Regions from separate parts of the Psychrobacter halotolerans genome, predicted to be linked through region 1. Evidence: predicted binding sites of a transcription regulator. Region 1 holds the regulator's gene; the other holds the start of a gene.
What was found. The regulator PhoB, encoded in region 1, activates phosphate uptake and scavenging genes when phosphate is short. The targets are predictions, from matches to a motif close to TGTCATNAANCTGTCATAA.
Positions count from the first base shown of each region.

Region 2: a site for PhoB is predicted at 2,082-2,100, ahead of AAJP47_RS12885 (DNA translocase FtsK). Genes of this name have one in related genera too.

Region 1 covers NZ_JBDKWD010000008.1:48,846-57,075, forward strand. Annotated here, with positions in the region: gene AAJP47_RS13110 (hypothetical protein) at 1-208, shown strand, start outside; gene AAJP47_RS13115 (rhomboid family intramembrane serine protease) at 226-1,944, shown strand; gene AAJP47_RS13120 (isochorismatase family protein) at 2,137-2,712, shown strand; gene AAJP47_RS13125 (HD domain-containing protein) at 2,858-3,496, shown strand; gene AAJP47_RS13130 (DUF1287 domain-containing protein) at 3,589-4,194, shown strand; gene asd (archaetidylserine decarboxylase) at 4,472-5,305, opposite strand; gene dtd (D-aminoacyl-tRNA deacylase) at 5,450-5,905, shown strand; gene phoB (phosphate regulon transcriptional regulator PhoB) at 6,035-6,739, shown strand; gene phoR (phosphate regulon sensor histidine kinase PhoR) at 6,838-7,917, shown strand; gene AAJP47_RS13155 (M23 family metallopeptidase) at 8,011-8,230, opposite strand, start outside.
Region 2 covers NZ_JBDKWD010000007.1:186,208-194,437, reverse strand. Annotated here, with positions in the region: gene aat (leucyl/phenylalanyl-tRNA--protein transferase) at 1-571, opposite strand, end outside; gene trxB (thioredoxin-disulfide reductase) at 572-1,594, opposite strand; gene AAJP47_RS12885 (DNA translocase FtsK) at 2,152-5,631, shown strand; gene AAJP47_RS12880 (amidase) at 6,085-7,578, shown strand; gene AAJP47_RS12875 (DODA-type extradiol aromatic ring-opening family dioxygenase) at 7,733-8,230, opposite strand, start outside.

The DNA.
Region 1 (8,230 bases):
TTATTTAGAAGCCATCAAATTGTCAGGTCAGCAATATATTAATGACCCAATAATACTTATATCTCAGTTGGGTACACTTAAGGAAAAAGCAGATAAAGAGTTAGCAAAATTCTTTAGGTTTTTTATCATTGGTATGTTTATTTGCTTACTATTAATCTTAAAAGCAAAGATTGATAAAAAAGCACTTCAACAGTTTAAGGTGCGTTAGAGTGGTGGTGAAAGTGCATGCGAGATAATAATAAGCAAAGTCAGTATAGGTATAAGAATAAAAATAGAAGCAAAAATAGAGTAGGCAAACAGGACAGGCGTAAAATTACTAGGTATAAGGAGCAGAAAACCCAACGCACTAAAGGATCGACTAAATTAAAACTAAAGCAGATATTTTTCCCTTATTTGGGTTTAAGTATTTTAACCATTCTGCTTTTCAATGCTTTCCGTTGGGTATTTGATATTTATTTAGACGTTTTACCTTTAAAAGAAAGCTACTGGGATTTTGGTATTCCTTGTTTTTTATCCGTCTTGGTTGTTAGTATTTGGATGTGGCCGAGGTACGAGCTTTTGACCTTAAAGTGGGTTAAGCGTAGTAGTTCAGGCTACTTTTTTATAACGATGGTTTTAGCATTAGTAGTACCGCTTGTTCTCAGTCAAAACTATTTGTCTAAAGCTGCTTATGAGGTTATTGAAGTAAATAATCTGAATGATATTCGTCACTATCCAAAGCAAAAATATTTTAGCGTAAATGATTTTGAACCCCTAAAATCAGAGCAGGTTTCTTATATAGAAACACAAGTAATCAGTGGACGACATTTTGACTCAACATTGCATATTGATTATTACATTACTACGCCATTTATAGCCGCCGAGAATATTTGGTTAGGGTCTTCATATCATACCAGCTACGACAATCGTGAAGACCAAAGTATTAAAGACAGTCAATACGCAGCGTTTATCAATGACTCGCGCTATAGTTACGAAGCCAAAGACTTCTCCAATATCAGATACTTTAATAAACTTAAATCATCAAATAGCAAAAGTGCTTACTTACACACGATTTCTACGGCTCATAGGCAATCTAATTTGCCACCTTTGATATTAGAGCCAGAAACAGGATTGCTTGCTGATAGCTTAGATCGTGATTTCGTCTGGGGGCTTGGTTCATTTATTATTGGTATAGGTGTGTGCTTGTTGCTTATTCTTGCAGCAGATATTGATAATCAAGAAAATAAGGGCACACGAAAACAGATACCTATCAAAAAACAAAAGCACGTAAAAAAACGAGCGCCAGTGAGTGATCCATCAAAAAGTCTAGTAGCTCTGTTTAGAAGTAATAAAAAACAACCTATAACGTTAGTATTGATGCTGACTTGTATAAGCGCATTTATACTCACCATATTCATGGGTATGGATATCATAATGCCTTTATCTAGGCAGGTAAATAAAGTAGGGGGGTTGACGACGGACGCGTTGCAAGCTGGTAAGTATTGGCGTGTAGTTACATCACTTTTTGTACACGCAGGAATTATGCATCTAGCAATGAGTCTGGGGATGCTATTTGCAGTAGGTTCTATTTTGGAAAAAGTCTTAGGTCCTATACGTTTTACGATTTCCTTCTTTATATGTGGAATCTTTTCTAATGTTTTAGGTGTTTTCTATTATGATATGGAAATGGCGGGTGCTTGGGGCGCTATATTTGGCTTGTTTGGTATTGTGATGATGTTGATTACGTATAAGATCTTTAATAAAAAATATAGAGAAATATATGGTGCTACCGTGATTGTCATACTGACCATACTTTTATCCAGTATGTTTGTTGCTTTCATAAACACGCTCAGTTATATGGCGTATTATCTTTTAACCTTATGTTTTGGTGTTGTTTTCGGTATGGTCATGGTTATGACTCAAAAACAGTCTTTATTACGTAATGCTAGACGCCAAAATCTATAGGGGTCAGCTACTTTCAATCAAAAATCCATATCAAGGCAGTACTGGAAAATCGGATTCAAGGCCTAACAAAAAATTATCTCCATTGACGCATCAACCAAACTATGACTAAATAAGAGTGAGTGGAACCATAATACTATTGGTAAATGCACAATAGTTTTTAATGATAAACGTCAGTTGTACAAGGAGTGTGCCATGTCTACTATGATTACCGATCGTACTTATCGAATTGCTCGCGAAAATACCCAAGCGATGGTCATTGATGTCCAAGAGCGCTTAACGCCGCACATTTATGACCATGAAAATATTGTCAAAAAAACCGTCACCTTAATCAAAGGACTGCAAGCGCTGAATGTTCCCATCATGCTCAATGAGCAATATAAGAAAGGGCTTGGCGATACCTTACCCGAAATTCGGGAGGTATTAGATGACAGCAACACCAAAAGTTTTGAAAAAGTCACTTTTAGCGCTTGCGATAATGATGAAGCATGGCATCATTTGGCGCAGCAGAATCGTAGCGTCGTTTTATTATTTGGGGTTGAGGTGCATGTCTGCGTGATGCAAACGGCACTTGATCTACTCGATAATGGCATGCAGCCTGTCATCATCGGTGATGCGGTCGGCTCGCGTTATCCTTATGATAAAAAGCAAGCGATTCGCCGTATCCGCCGGGCAGGCGGGGTAATCACTACTGTCGAGTCTATCTTATTTGAGCTGTGCCGTAGCAGCCAAGACCCTGCGTTTAAGACCATTAGTAATTTGATTAAATAGTTGATGCAATAAAAAATTAGCTCAGTAGCACGTACCTGTCCATCCATCGGTTTTATCTTGAGCAAGCTTTAATGCTATTACCTAAATTTCTAAAAGATAGCGCTTTATACAATAAGCGCTATCTTATTTTTTATCAGAGAGAACTATGTCCCTCAACACGCCCTTATCCTCAACGCCATTGACCAACCCAGCGCTTGCCAAAAATATCGATATCGATGATGTCACTCATTTTTTATTAGAACTCGATGCGCTCAAACGCGTGAACCGTCGCAGTTATGTGACGCAGACCACACGCCGCGAGAACTCAGCCGAGCATTCTTGGCATTTGGCGATGGCCTGTTGGTCGATCGCTGAGTTGTTTGAATTGGACGTCAATCATGAAAAATTGCTAAAAATGTCGCTAGTGCATGACTTGGGCGAGGTTGATGCGGGCGATACGTTTTTATTCGCAAGCACTCGTAGCGCGGCGCACGTTGAAGAGCGGGTAGGTATCGCGCGATTGCAAGCGGAGCGGGGCAATGGTATCAAGGCTTTGAGCGATATTTGGGAAGAGCAAGAAACTGGTAGTAGCAAAGAGGCTCAATTGCTTAGAGTGGTTGATCGTTTGTTGCCGTTTTTGCTCAATGTAAATACTGAGGGAAAAACGTGGATTGAGTCGGATGTCACGCGCTCGCAAGTGGCAGGGGCATTGGCCTTTATCAAGGACAGCTTTCCTACGATTCATGACTGGCTGACAAAAAATATTGAGTACGCCGCCCAGCAAGAGTGGTTGATTGACTTATAAAACAGCAGCTTGCTTTTATAGATATTTTATAGCGTATACTGAGTGTGCCTGCACTAATGCTGTGACGGTTACTGAATAAGAGAGAGTATTATATGAAAGTGTCCGTAACTTATAAGACATGGTACAAGTCGCTGTTGCTTGTGAGCGTACTAAGCTTGGCACACATTGCTCATGCTGAAACGCCCATGAGTGATGGTGATAAATTGGCGTACGATGCTAAAAAACAAATCGGGGTCACCACAAGCTATGATCCTGCTTATCGTAAGCTGGAGTTTCCGCGTGGCGATGTACCCATAGAAACGGGCGTCTGTACCGATGTCATTATTCGCGCCTATCGCTTGCAAAATATCGATCTACAGCAGCTGGTCAATCATGACATGAAGTCTAACTGGTCGGCTTATCCCAAAAACTGGGGACTCAAATCAACCGACAAAAACATCGACCATCGCCGTGTACCCAATCTTGAAGTGTTTTTTGCGCGGAATGGAAAAACGTTATCGATTACGGATAAAGACAGTTTTCAAGCAGGGGATGTGGTGACGTGGCGACTACCGAACGGCAACTTACCCCATATTGGTATTGTCTCTGACAAAGTTGCCGCTGATGGTACGCCGTTGATTATTCATAATATTGGCAGTGGCACGCAAGAAGAAAATATCTTGTACACTTATCCTATCAAAGGTCATTATCGGTATTAATTGCTGTCCGTCATCTAGCCGTGATAGTTATAATTAATCCAAAATAAAAGTGGTACATAAAGTCATCATGTTCTACGGGTATAAATTTTCCTCGCTGGCTGTTCGGTGCGGGACAGAGGTTTCGCAAAATTCACACCCGTAGAACCGTACTTTTTTAGGATGAATCGACTATATCACGCCGTTCTTTTTATGCAAATTAATAGCCAACAAAAAGCCCAGTTAATCGTCACCATTCACGTTTAACTGGGCTTTTATTTTTTATTATGACAGAGACTTATTACGGATTAGTGACACCCAATAACTGACCCATTTTTACAAAACTAGTGGCTTGCATGGTATTTTCCCAGTCAGCTTTTGCCGCTTTTGGTAAGACGATAATGGCAGTAGATCCTAGATAAAAACGGCCAAGCTCATCACCTTTTTCAAAGGACATATTATGTTCTGCTTCTTGTATGCCCTCTGTGCGCGCAATTTTCCCAGTCGCGACGGTTTCGATACCAGCCACAATCATCGCGCCAACCATGACGACCGCTGCTTTGCCGTACTGCGTATCGAACATACATACGAGACGCTCATTGCGCGCGAACAAGTCAGGCACGTTGGCTGCTGTGACCGTATTGACAGAAAATAGCGTACCAGGCACGTAGCGGGTTTTGGTCAATGTGCCAGCGAACGGCATGTGCACACGGTGGTAGTTACTGGGCGCTAGATAAACGGTTGCAAAACTACCATCGGCAAAATAACGACCCTCTTCGTTGTCAGCAAGTAATTGCCCAACGTCATAGTGGCGACCTTTTGCTTGCAGGACTTTGTGGTCATTAATCTGACCTAACTGAGAGATAACACCATCAGCAGGACTGACAATGCCATTAGTCGTCGTATCGATAGGACGCGCGTCTTCTTTTAGCTCACGGGTAAAGAAGTCATTAAAGCTTTCATAGGCATTAAGGCTTTGGCGCTCATACTCATCCAAGCTGACGTTATAGGCTTTGGCAAAGCTGCGAATAAAGGTGCGTTTGACATAAGGATGACGGCTGGCGGCCAAACGACCAGCGACTTTACTCAGCTGCTGCTGCGGGACAAACTGTTGTAAGGTGGTGAATAAATTCATAGTAAGGCTACCAAAAAAAGTTTTAATATAGGGCGTGTTGCACATTCACAAATAGGCAAGTGTATAACGCTATTTTATCATGGACAGCATCCGATTGTATGACCATAATCTGTAAGCCATTTACAAATAAAAAGGAGTCTATAAATGAGAGCACTTATACAACGCGTACGTAGTGCCAGCGTTAGCGTTGATGAGCAGGGCGTGGGTCGCATCGAGCAGGGGTTGCTGGCATATATTGGCTTAGGGCATGATGACAATCTACAAACAGCTAAGCGCCTGATTGATAAAATCCTTACGTACCGTGTTTTTGAAAATAACGATGATCCGGCCAAATATGGCAAACTGGATAACAATGTCCAGCAAATAGGAGGTGGGTTATTATTGGTTTCTCAATTTACGTTGATGGCGAAGACAGACAAAGGCCGTCGTCCTGACTTTGGTGACGCCATGGCACCTGAGGCAGCGCAAGCATTGTTTGCTCAGTTGATCGAGTATGCAAAAACCCAGTATCCGATTATTGCTACTGGTCAGTTTGGTGCTAATATGCAAGTTGAAAGTATCAATGATGGCCCACTAAACTTTTTGTTAGAAGTGCAGTAAGCTTTGTCACATTTAATAGATGACTGTCATTAAGTTGTCACAATTAATTCGTTTAATGAGTAAAGGCTGGCGAATGTTTATCGCCTTTTTTACCTGCCAAACTTTGTACTCTAAGACTGAGAATGCGTTATGTATCATGAGCAAATTTTAATTGTTGAAGATGAACCTGCGATTCGTGAAATGGTGGTGATGACCCTAGAGATGGCTGGATTTGACAGTCTACAGGCAGCAGATGTGTCAGAGGCGCATCAACAAGTGGTGGATCATAGACCTGCGCTTATTTTATTAGACTGGATGTTGCCTGGTGACAAAAGTGGCGTGGATTTTTGCCGCATGTTAAAGAACGATGAGCTGCTCTCTGAAATACCGGTCATTATGCTGACGGCCAAAAGCGAAGAAGACAGTAAGGTTCATGGTCTCGATGCCGGTGCCGATGATTATATGACCAAGCCTTTTTCGACGCGTGAATTGATATCACGAATCAAAGCGGTACTACGCCGTAGTAATGCGCTGAGCGGTGACAAGTCTATCGACATTGGCAAACTTAGTCTGGACCCAAAAAGCCAACGCGTGACCGCCGCTGGTAAAGTGGTTGAGGTTGGCCCTACTGAATATCGATTGTTGGCATTTTTTATGAGTCACCCAGAGCGTGCTTATACGCGTACACAGCTGCTAGATCAAGTGTGGGGCGGCAATGTTTATATCGAAGACAGAACCATTGATGTACATATTAAGCGTTTGCGCACACTACTGCGGCCTTATGAGTGTGACACCTTAATCCAAACGGTTCGCGGGACAGGCTACCGGTTTTCCAGTCTTGTTGAACCCATATAATTGACGTAACTGATGACATTGATAATAAGCAGTCTCATGGCAGTCGCAACCTAACGTAACACAGCGAATAGTGGTAAGGATGATCAATGAGCAAAATAATGACAACAAAACAGGATCAACAAAATCAATCAGAACCCGTTTCTCATCAGGATGCCTCAGACCAATTGACCAAGATTAGAAGTGCTTTATTGGCCCTACGAGACGCTGTGATTTTGCTCAATGAAGATGACAATGTGGAGTGGTGGAATCAGGCTGCCCAAGATTTATTGTCATTGCAAGGAGATGATGCTGGTAAAAGCATTTTTGACTTTATTCGAGTGCCTGAGTTTCGTCAGTATTATCATGCGACAACCGCCTTCAACGATGGCGTGCATATAGAGTCGTGGCAAGATCCTAAGCGTTATTTAAAGTGTGAGCTCACGCCCTTTGGCGATGAGAAGTTGTTGATTATTTATGATGTGACGCGCTTGCAGCATTTAGAAGAGATGCGCCGCGACTTTGTGGCAAACGTCTCGCACGAACTACGCACGCCATTGACGGTTATGATGGGTTATCTGGAGAATTTCTCCGATCAACCCGATATGCCGCCGCATTGGCGACGTGGTTTTGAGCTGATGACGCAGCAGACTGCGCGCATGAATCGAATTGTGAATGATTTATTATTATTGTCGCGCATTGAGATCGAAGAGACGCATGAGCTTAACTACATTGATATGACCCGTCTATTGACCAATGTCTATGATGATGCCCAAGCTTATAACCAAGAATACAAGCATACCATTCACTTGCAGATAGACACTTATGATGGGCTGTATGGCTCAGAGATGTACCTAAATAGCGCGTTATCCAATCTGGTAATCAATGCCATCAAGTACACCCCAAAAGGCGGCAAAATAGCCATTAGCTGGACGAGAACCGCAGAAGGCTGCCGATTTGCCGTGGAAGATAACGGTATCGGTATTGCACCAGAGCATATTGCGCGTTTGACCGAACGTTTTTATCGTATTGATAAAGGGCGCAGCCGTGCCACAGGTGGTACAGGGTTGGGGCTTGCTATTGTCAAACACGTCTTGTATCAGCACGAAGCCAACTTACAGATTGAGTCGGTAGAAGGCGTCGGTTCGACATTCAGTATGGTGTTTCCAGCGGCTTATGTTCGCTCGGCATCTACGGGCTAATACGGATATGGGCGTGTGCTCATCTGTGCCTACTTGACCTGCTAGATACTAATCTGTTTGATGCTAGCCTGTTTGATGTTAGCCTGTTGAATGCTAGTCTTTTTGCATCAATGGGTAGGGGTTGACGGCGCTGCCATTAATATAAATTCCATAATGTAGATGGGGCGGAGTGCCCTTGGCGTTACCGCTATCACCAACGTAGCCGATGACATCACCAGCATTGACCCAGTCATTGGGCGAGATATCGGCGTAATCTTCTAAATGCGCATAGTAGTGTCCTGCACCACCTGGCCCAACCACCACCACCACGCGG
Region 2 (8,230 bases), on a different contig from region 1:
CCCAAAAGGCGATCTTTGAAGCGTTAGAAGCTTGATGAAACATCGACTCACCAAAATAAATACCACCAAGTCTTAAGCCATAAAGCCCGCCAATCAGCTGCCCGCTCTCATTCCAAACCTCGACACTATGCGCAAAGCCTTGCGCATGAAGCTTGGTGTAGGCGTCAATCATCTCATCATGAATCCAAGTATGCTCGCCCTCGGTCAGACTATCGCTGCGCGGTAAACTACAGGCATGAATCACCTCATCAAAAGCCTGATTTAGCGTTAATTGCCAACGTTCACGATGGGCTTGTTTACGTAGCGACTTGCTCGGTTGATAGTCGGTCGGTACCATCACACATCTGGGCTCAGGACACCACCAAGCAATCGGCTCATCTTCATTGAACCAAGGAAATAAGCCTTGTGCGTAAGCGGAAATCAGCGTGTCAGGCGCCAGATCACCGCCCATCGCCACGAGACCAACACCTTTAGGATCGATAGAAGCTGGATGAGGGAAGTCATAACGCCCAAGACTTTTTAAAGTCTCAGGCGTGATGTTTTGATTAGGCTGTGGTGAGGCGTGACTCATTTATGATTCTTTGTCAGCGGTCAAGGTTGATGCATAGGTATGATCGGTTGCCGTTGCTTCACCGATAGCATCCAAGTATTTTTCAGCATCAAGCGCGGCCATACAACCTGTACCAGCCGAAGTAATGGCCTGACGATACACATGATCAGCGACATCGCCAGCGGCAAACACGCCTTCAACACTGGTTTGTGTGGCATTACCCTGTAAGCCGCTGTTGACGATCAAATAACCGTCTTTCATATCAAGCTGATCTTTAAATAGCTCTGTATTTGGCTTATGACCAATCGCGACAAACATACCCATGGTATCTAGGGTTTTGGTGCTGCCATCAAGCATCGATTCGATAACAACGCCATTGACGCCCATATCATCGCCGACCACTTCTTTGACTTTGTGATTCCACTCGATTTTGACATTACCGTTTTTGGCTTTTTCAAACAGTTTGTCTTGTAAGATCTTTTCAGAGCGTAAGCTATCACGGCGATGTACCAGCGTGACTTCTGACGCAATGTTAGACAAATATAAGGCTTCTTCAACGGCTGTATTACCACCACCAATCACTGCAACTTTTTGGTCTTTATAAAAGAAACCATCACAAGTGGCACAAGCGGACACACCAAGCCCTTTAAACTTGGTCTCTGATTCTAATCCCAAGTATTGAGCAGAGGCACCTGTTGAGATGATCAACGCATCACAAGTGTAATTGCCATTGTTGCCCATTAACTGAAACGGGCGCACGTTTAGGTTCACTTCATTGATATGATCATAAACCAGTTCGGTACCAAAGCGTTCGGCATGAGCTTTCATACGTTCCATCAAGGCAGGACCCGTCAAATCATGGGCATCGCCTGGCCAGTTATCGACTTCGGTTGTGGTGGTTAATTGACCACCCACTTCCATGCCAGTGACCATGACTGGCTTTAGGTTAGCGCGCGCCGCATAGACGGCAGCGGAGTAACCTGCAGGGCCTGAGCCTAAAATAATGAGCTTTTCGTGACGTGGAGCTGTCGTGTCAGTTACCATGAGTTTATCCTTGCTAAATATAAGAATGAAAAATGTAAGTGATGAATATCATAAGAGACAAATTCAAAAGTTGCTACGAATGTGGTTTTTCTAATTGCTGTGTGATAATAACATAAGGGCATAGGCCAGAAAGTGCAAGTTTGCTAAAACAAACATAGGTATCATTAGAATTAAAGCATGTCTGGCTTGAAACAGGACGGCGATAAATACTCTATACGTTATATGGCTTTCGTTATAAATGTCGCTCATTGCTTGTCAGTAGCTTTTGCAAGAGAGGCAGTTTTATACCAAAATGCGGTATTGACGTATTTACTTGCACTCTTTCTTTAGAAGACAGTCGCCACTTTCCCTATCTATTTGTTATTATAAGAAGTTATGCCAAGTGTGATAAAGGCCAAAAGCCAATTGCTGTATAAAGTAGCTGTATACAGTAATTGCCGTTGATAATGGCGTTTAAACACTTTGCTCAGCATTTTATGTCAGCACTTTATGTCAGCATGATTAGACTTAGTCATGAGTTGACGACCATTTAGTATTAATAACAAGGCAGATCTTACGTGATATCAGCACCGCTTATTGAGTATTTAAAAAAAGGAATATTTACCCTCCTTGGGTTAATACTGGCCGTTTATCTGTTTGTCATTTTGATGACCTATACAGGCAACGATCCTAGTTGGTCGCACATCAGTAGTGACATGACGACGATTAACAACATGGGCGGTGAGGCGGGCGCTTGGTTATCTGACTTGCTATATAGCTTTTTTGGTTTTGGCGCATGGTGGCTGCTGGCATTTGTGATTTATGAGTCTATTCTAATTTGGTGGGACAATAAGCCCACCTTTTGGCTCATGCGGGTGGTTGCTTATGTATTTTTATTATTAAGTGCCAGCGCCTTATTTGCACAGTGTGTGGCATTGGTTCAGCAGATCACAAACCCAGCGGCGACCGCGCTTGAAGGTGTGGCGGGCGGTATTATTGGTCTTGAATTGCAAGTCCGTTTGGCTCAGCTGTTATCGCAGTGGGGGAGTGTGCTTTTCTTGGCCGTGTTTGTCGTTATCACTGCCACTTTTGCCTTTAATATTCATTGGATGGCGCTTTATCAGAAGGTGACAGCGCTGTCTTGGTTTGGCTCAGGGGTAAAAGACCAAGCGCTTGAAGCGGATGAGCAAGCAACATCACAAAATAAGGTGTTAAACAAAGATAACAATACCGCCTCATCCAATGAGACACCTCAAGAAGGGCCTGCATACGAGCAGTTGCCGCTGACATTGCAGTCTGCGGGGCACGCTGAAACAAGTGATAACAGCGGCCGATTTAATAATGTATTGTCTGATTTTTTGACGAAGTCAGGGCTTGCCGATAGTGTAAAAGCGTCTATCGCAGTGGCGCAAGCCAATACAAGCAGCCAAACGGCCTCATCAGACCCTGCACAAGACAATTATTCAGAGACAACAGTAGCGACGCCGAACATGAATGGTGCGACGACCGACAGTACGATTGGTCAATCGCGTGTATCAACAGCGGCAAGTCCCGCTCCAGCATCCGTTCGTAAAGTGGAGCCAAGCTTTGCATGGAATGATGCCAATACGGTTGATGATCTATTGGCAAGCGAACAAGCCGCTTATTACGCTGATAGTATGACTGAGCCCGCTACGTCGGCTGTATCAGATTCTATATTGTCATCTGAGACAAGCGTTGATTCAATAAATGAAGAACCGACAGAATCTGCACCGCATACAGTGGCAGCTCCGTCTATGGGTCAGACAGAGGTTCAAACAACGGTTAGACCAAAGACTAACATCGTGCAGCCACCCGTTGACGCATGGGCATATAGTGACAGCATTAGTCCTGAATCTGTTGCACCTGCATTAGACGACTCGACGGCGACCGTTGATAAAGTTGATACCTTAGCAGATGCGTGGTTAGCAGAACATGCAGAGGTATTGGAACCGACCATATCTAAATCTAAGCCTAATTCTAAGCCTAATTCTAAGTCTGACGCTAGCTGGACAAATAGCGTTGCTGAGCCACCTTTGCAAGCAGCAGTAACGCAGCAATCTGAAGCAGCACTGGCTGACGAACCAGTTACGTCTTCGCACTCTGACTCCGCTAACAAGCAAACCAATGAAGCTTTTGAGACCGCGTCTGAAATAACGGCACATTCTAGTAAACAGGATGATTCGGTATCTAATACTAATACTGTGTCTTCAGTCGAGGTTGACAGCCCAGTCTCGTTACCAGTCGCGGAAGTTGCTTCTGCCTCTAGCGTGGTTGACATGACGCCCACCAATACACCGCCTACCAATCCAAAAGCGGCACCAACGGTGGAAGCTATTAACCCTAATACAAATACCCAACCAGTCGCTGCTAAACCAACGATGAGTTTTGCTGTACCCGAAGGCGATAGTAGCAATCACATCACTGATATGATGCCAGACGATGGTGATTATGATAATAACGAGACTCACACTCCAGTCATGCCCCACATCAGTGATGATGCAGCATTCAGTCAAAAATCACGCTCGATGCAAACGGCTCAATATCGCAGTAGTCTCACGCCCATTCCAGAGATGTCTATTCTTGATAAACCTGATCCTGACCGTAAGCCCAGTTATACCCTCGCTGAGCTTGAGCAACTCTCTGAGCTGCTAGAGATTAAATTACAAGAGTTTAATGTAAAAGCCTCGGTGGTCAATGCCATTCCGGGCCCAGTGGTGACCCGTTTTGAAGTAGAGCTGGCTCCTGGTATCAAAGCCAGCAAAGTGACGGGCATTTCACGTGACTTGGCGCGCTCACTCTCGATGGCGTCCCTACGTGTGGTTGAGGTGATTCCGGGCAAGCCTTATATTGGTATCGAAGTACCCAATAAACAACGCGAAATGGTGCGTTTGATTGAACTACTGAATACCGATAAGTTTAAAGATCCCAAAGCACAAATCAGTATGGCAATGGGTAAAGACATTGGCGGCAATCCGATTATCACCGATCTTGCGCGTGCGCCCCATATGTTGGTGGCGGGTACGACTGGCTCTGGTAAATCTGTATTGGTTAACTCAATGCTATTGTCAATGCTACTCAAATATACGCCGAATGAGCTGCGCTTGATTTTGATTGATCCAAAACAGTTGGAGCTTGCCAACTACAATGACATTCCGCATCTGCTAACGCCTGTAGTGACTGACATGACCGAAGCGGCCAGTAGCCTGTCATGGTGTGTGGCAGAAATGGAGCGTCGTTATCAATTGATGAGCTTGCTCAAGGTGCGTAAGCTCAATGAGTTTAATAAAAAGGTTATTGCGGCGGAAAAAGCAGGTAAGCCGATGCTTGATCCTTTATGGCGACCCAATGACAGCGTGAGCATTAGCCAAGCGCCTAAGCTAAAAACCTTACCCATGATTGTCATTGTCGCGGACGAATTTGCCGATATGATTATGCAAGTCGGTAAGCAAGCAGAAGAGCTGATCACGCGCTTGGCACAAAAATCGCGTGCGGCTGGTATTCATTTAATGCTCGCCACCCAGCGTCCGTCTGTAGATGTCATTACTGGTTTGATTAAAGCCAACATCCCGGTGCGTGCTGCTCTACGTGTCAACTCAAAAGTTGATTCACGCACGATTCTAGACAGTGGGGGTGCTGAGGATATGTTGGGCAATGGCGATATGCTATTCTTAGGGCCTGGGCAGATTGAGCCAGATCGTGTGCATGGCGCGTATGTCAGTGATGAAGAGGTCAACCGTGTCTGTGATGCATGGCGTGAGCGCGGTGCCCCTGACTATATCGATAATATGGCAGGCAACTTTGAGCTATCTAGTCCAGGTGGCAATGGTGGTGGCTCAAATAACGCGTCTGGTGAGGATGATGGCCTATATAACGATGCAGTTGCCTTTATTATGGAAACGCGTAAGGTTTCTGCCTCTAGTATCCAGCGTAAATTCAGTATCGGTTATAACCGTGCCGCCCGTATTGTGGATTCGATGGAAGAAGCGGGATTGGTCAGCTCCATGGGCAAAAGCGGCAAACGTGAACTGCTTATGTAGTGGCTATAGTCGATACACTTCAAAAGTGTTATAGCGCTACTAGGATGAATGTTACGCAGCCTCTGTCGGCATAGGCACAGCACGCAAGTAAAATTTGTGCTAGTAGCGCGTTTAAATTTATATAAGCGTTTTAGTTCCAACTGGCTCATAGCGAGTTTGCATAAACCGTAAATGACAAAAAGCGAGTTACGACAGTGGCTCGTTTTTTTTATTGCCCTTTTAGTTATCGTTGCAGCAATAAATACAAATATAGTTGGGTCAAAATAAAATAGATACGTTAATAGCCACGTGCTACTGGTATAAATTTTACTTGCGTGCTGCTAAACAGGGGCTGCGCAAAATTCATCTCAGTAGCACTGTATCGGTTTTAAAGTAAATCGACTATAGTATGGTTGTTCGATTATCCAGTAACCCGATATACTAACTGCAATTATTTACCACGGAAGGTCGGTTATGTTTAAAGAATATACCCAGTACGATGCCCTAGGATTGGCGGCACTTGTTAACAAAGGTGAAGTAAGCGCCAAAGAAGTATTGGACGCTGCTATCTCCCAAGCAAACACACTCAACCCAAAACTGAACGCTATTATCCATCGGTTTGATGAGCGTGCTTATAATGCGGCGCAAGCGGGATTACCGAAAGGCGTGTTCAATGGCGTGCCTTATCTGTTAAAAGACTTGTCCTTTAGCTTCGCAGGCGAGCCTATAACAATGGGCAGTCGTAGCGTCAATATTGTCTCAGAGAACGACAGTGAAATCGTTAAACGCATGAAAGCCACGGGCGTCAATACCTTTGGGAAGACCAATACGCCTGAGTTTGGTTTGATTATCACCACGGAACCAAAAGCGCACGGCGCCACGCACAATCCGTTTAAAAAAGGCTATAGCTCAGGTGGTTCTTCGGGCGGTAGTGCGGCGGCGGTGTCGGGTGGCATTGTCCCGATGGCAGGCGCGGGCGATGGCGGCGGGTCGATACGCTTTCCGTCGGCTTGGTGCGGTGCATTTGGCTTAAAGCCAAGCCGTGGTCGTAATCCAATGGGTCCCAAATATGGCGAGGGCTGGGAAGGGGCGGTTGCTGATCATGTGATTACGCGCAGTGTGCGTGATAGTGCGGCGATGCTGGACGCAACGAGCGGGGCTGAGATTGGTGCGCCCTTTATCATTGCGCCGCCAGAGGGCACGTTTTTGCAAGCGGCCATGCGGGCGCCGCGGCAGTTGACCATCGCGTTACATCAAAAACCATTGATTGCCAATACGGTCGTGGACAAAGACGTACTCGCTGTACTTGAGCAGACCGCCAAGCAATTAGAGGCCATGGGTCACCGTGTGATACCGGCTGAACCTAATATCAATATCGACCAGTTTTGGCACGATTTTATGGTCGTGGTCTGTACTCATACCGCTTTTACGATTGACAATATTGAGCGTGACTTTGGTGCCGCGCATATCAAAAACTTAGAGCCACAAACGTACAACATGGCGCTACTGGGGCGCTCGTTATCGGCAGTAGACTTGGCACATGCCAAACATGGCTGGCACCACAGTCAATATCAGACGGGCTTGCTACTTGAGACTTATGACATGATTTTATGTCCAACAGTACCCACACCAGCTGTCAAGCATGGGGTGTTGCCACCAAGTCGTATGGACGAGATGATGATGCGCAGTGCTGAGATCCTCAATAAAGGCTTTGATATGGGCAAATATGCCTTTCGCTCCGGTATGATCGAAAAGCTGAGCCAGCCAGTACTGGGTAAAATGGCATTTACCTTATTGGGCAATGTCACAGGACTGCCAGCGATGTCTCTGCCAGTAGGCATGAGTAAAAAAGGCTTGCCTATCGGTATGCAACTGATCGGACGGATGAATGATGAGGCGACGCTATTGAGTGTGGCAGGTGAGATGGAGCGAGCAGGTTTATTTACCAAACCCGCGTTTGAAAAATAGGGGTTTTGCTATAGTCAGTTTAGAATAAAATGGTTACGTTAATAATCCCGTGCAACTGCCATAAATTTTCCTTGCGTGCTGTTCATACAGAGGCTGTGAAAAATTCATCCCAGTCGCATTGTATCGCTTTGATAAAGACAGCTTAGGTGAGAGCTTAATCGAAGCGATAGATATCCATCCCCAAACTATGATGTGCCATGCTTTGATGAACCACAGAGACACGTTGTCCTGCGCCCAAGGCAAAAAACAGCGGTAGCAAATGCTCATCACTTGGATGGATATCTTTATAATTAGGATACTGTTGCCAATCTAACGCGGTTGGAATATCAATCTTGAGCTGCTGTAGTAACCACAGTTTAAAAGCTTTTGCTGCCTGATCGATACTGTCTGCTTGCCAGCGTAGGGCTTGCAAATTATGGGTAATATTGCCTGAACCGATAATCAAAATTTGTTCTTGGCGCAGTTTTGCAAGCTGTGCGCCCAACTGATAGCAAGCGACACTGTCGTAGTGCTGGGGCAATGAGATTTGTACGATAGGCACGTCTGCCTGTGGGTACAGATGTCTGAGCGGCGCCCAAACTCCATGGTCGAGCACCCGCACAGGGTTCGCGCTGCACGTAATACCGCGCGCAGTGAACTGATGGGCAAGGGC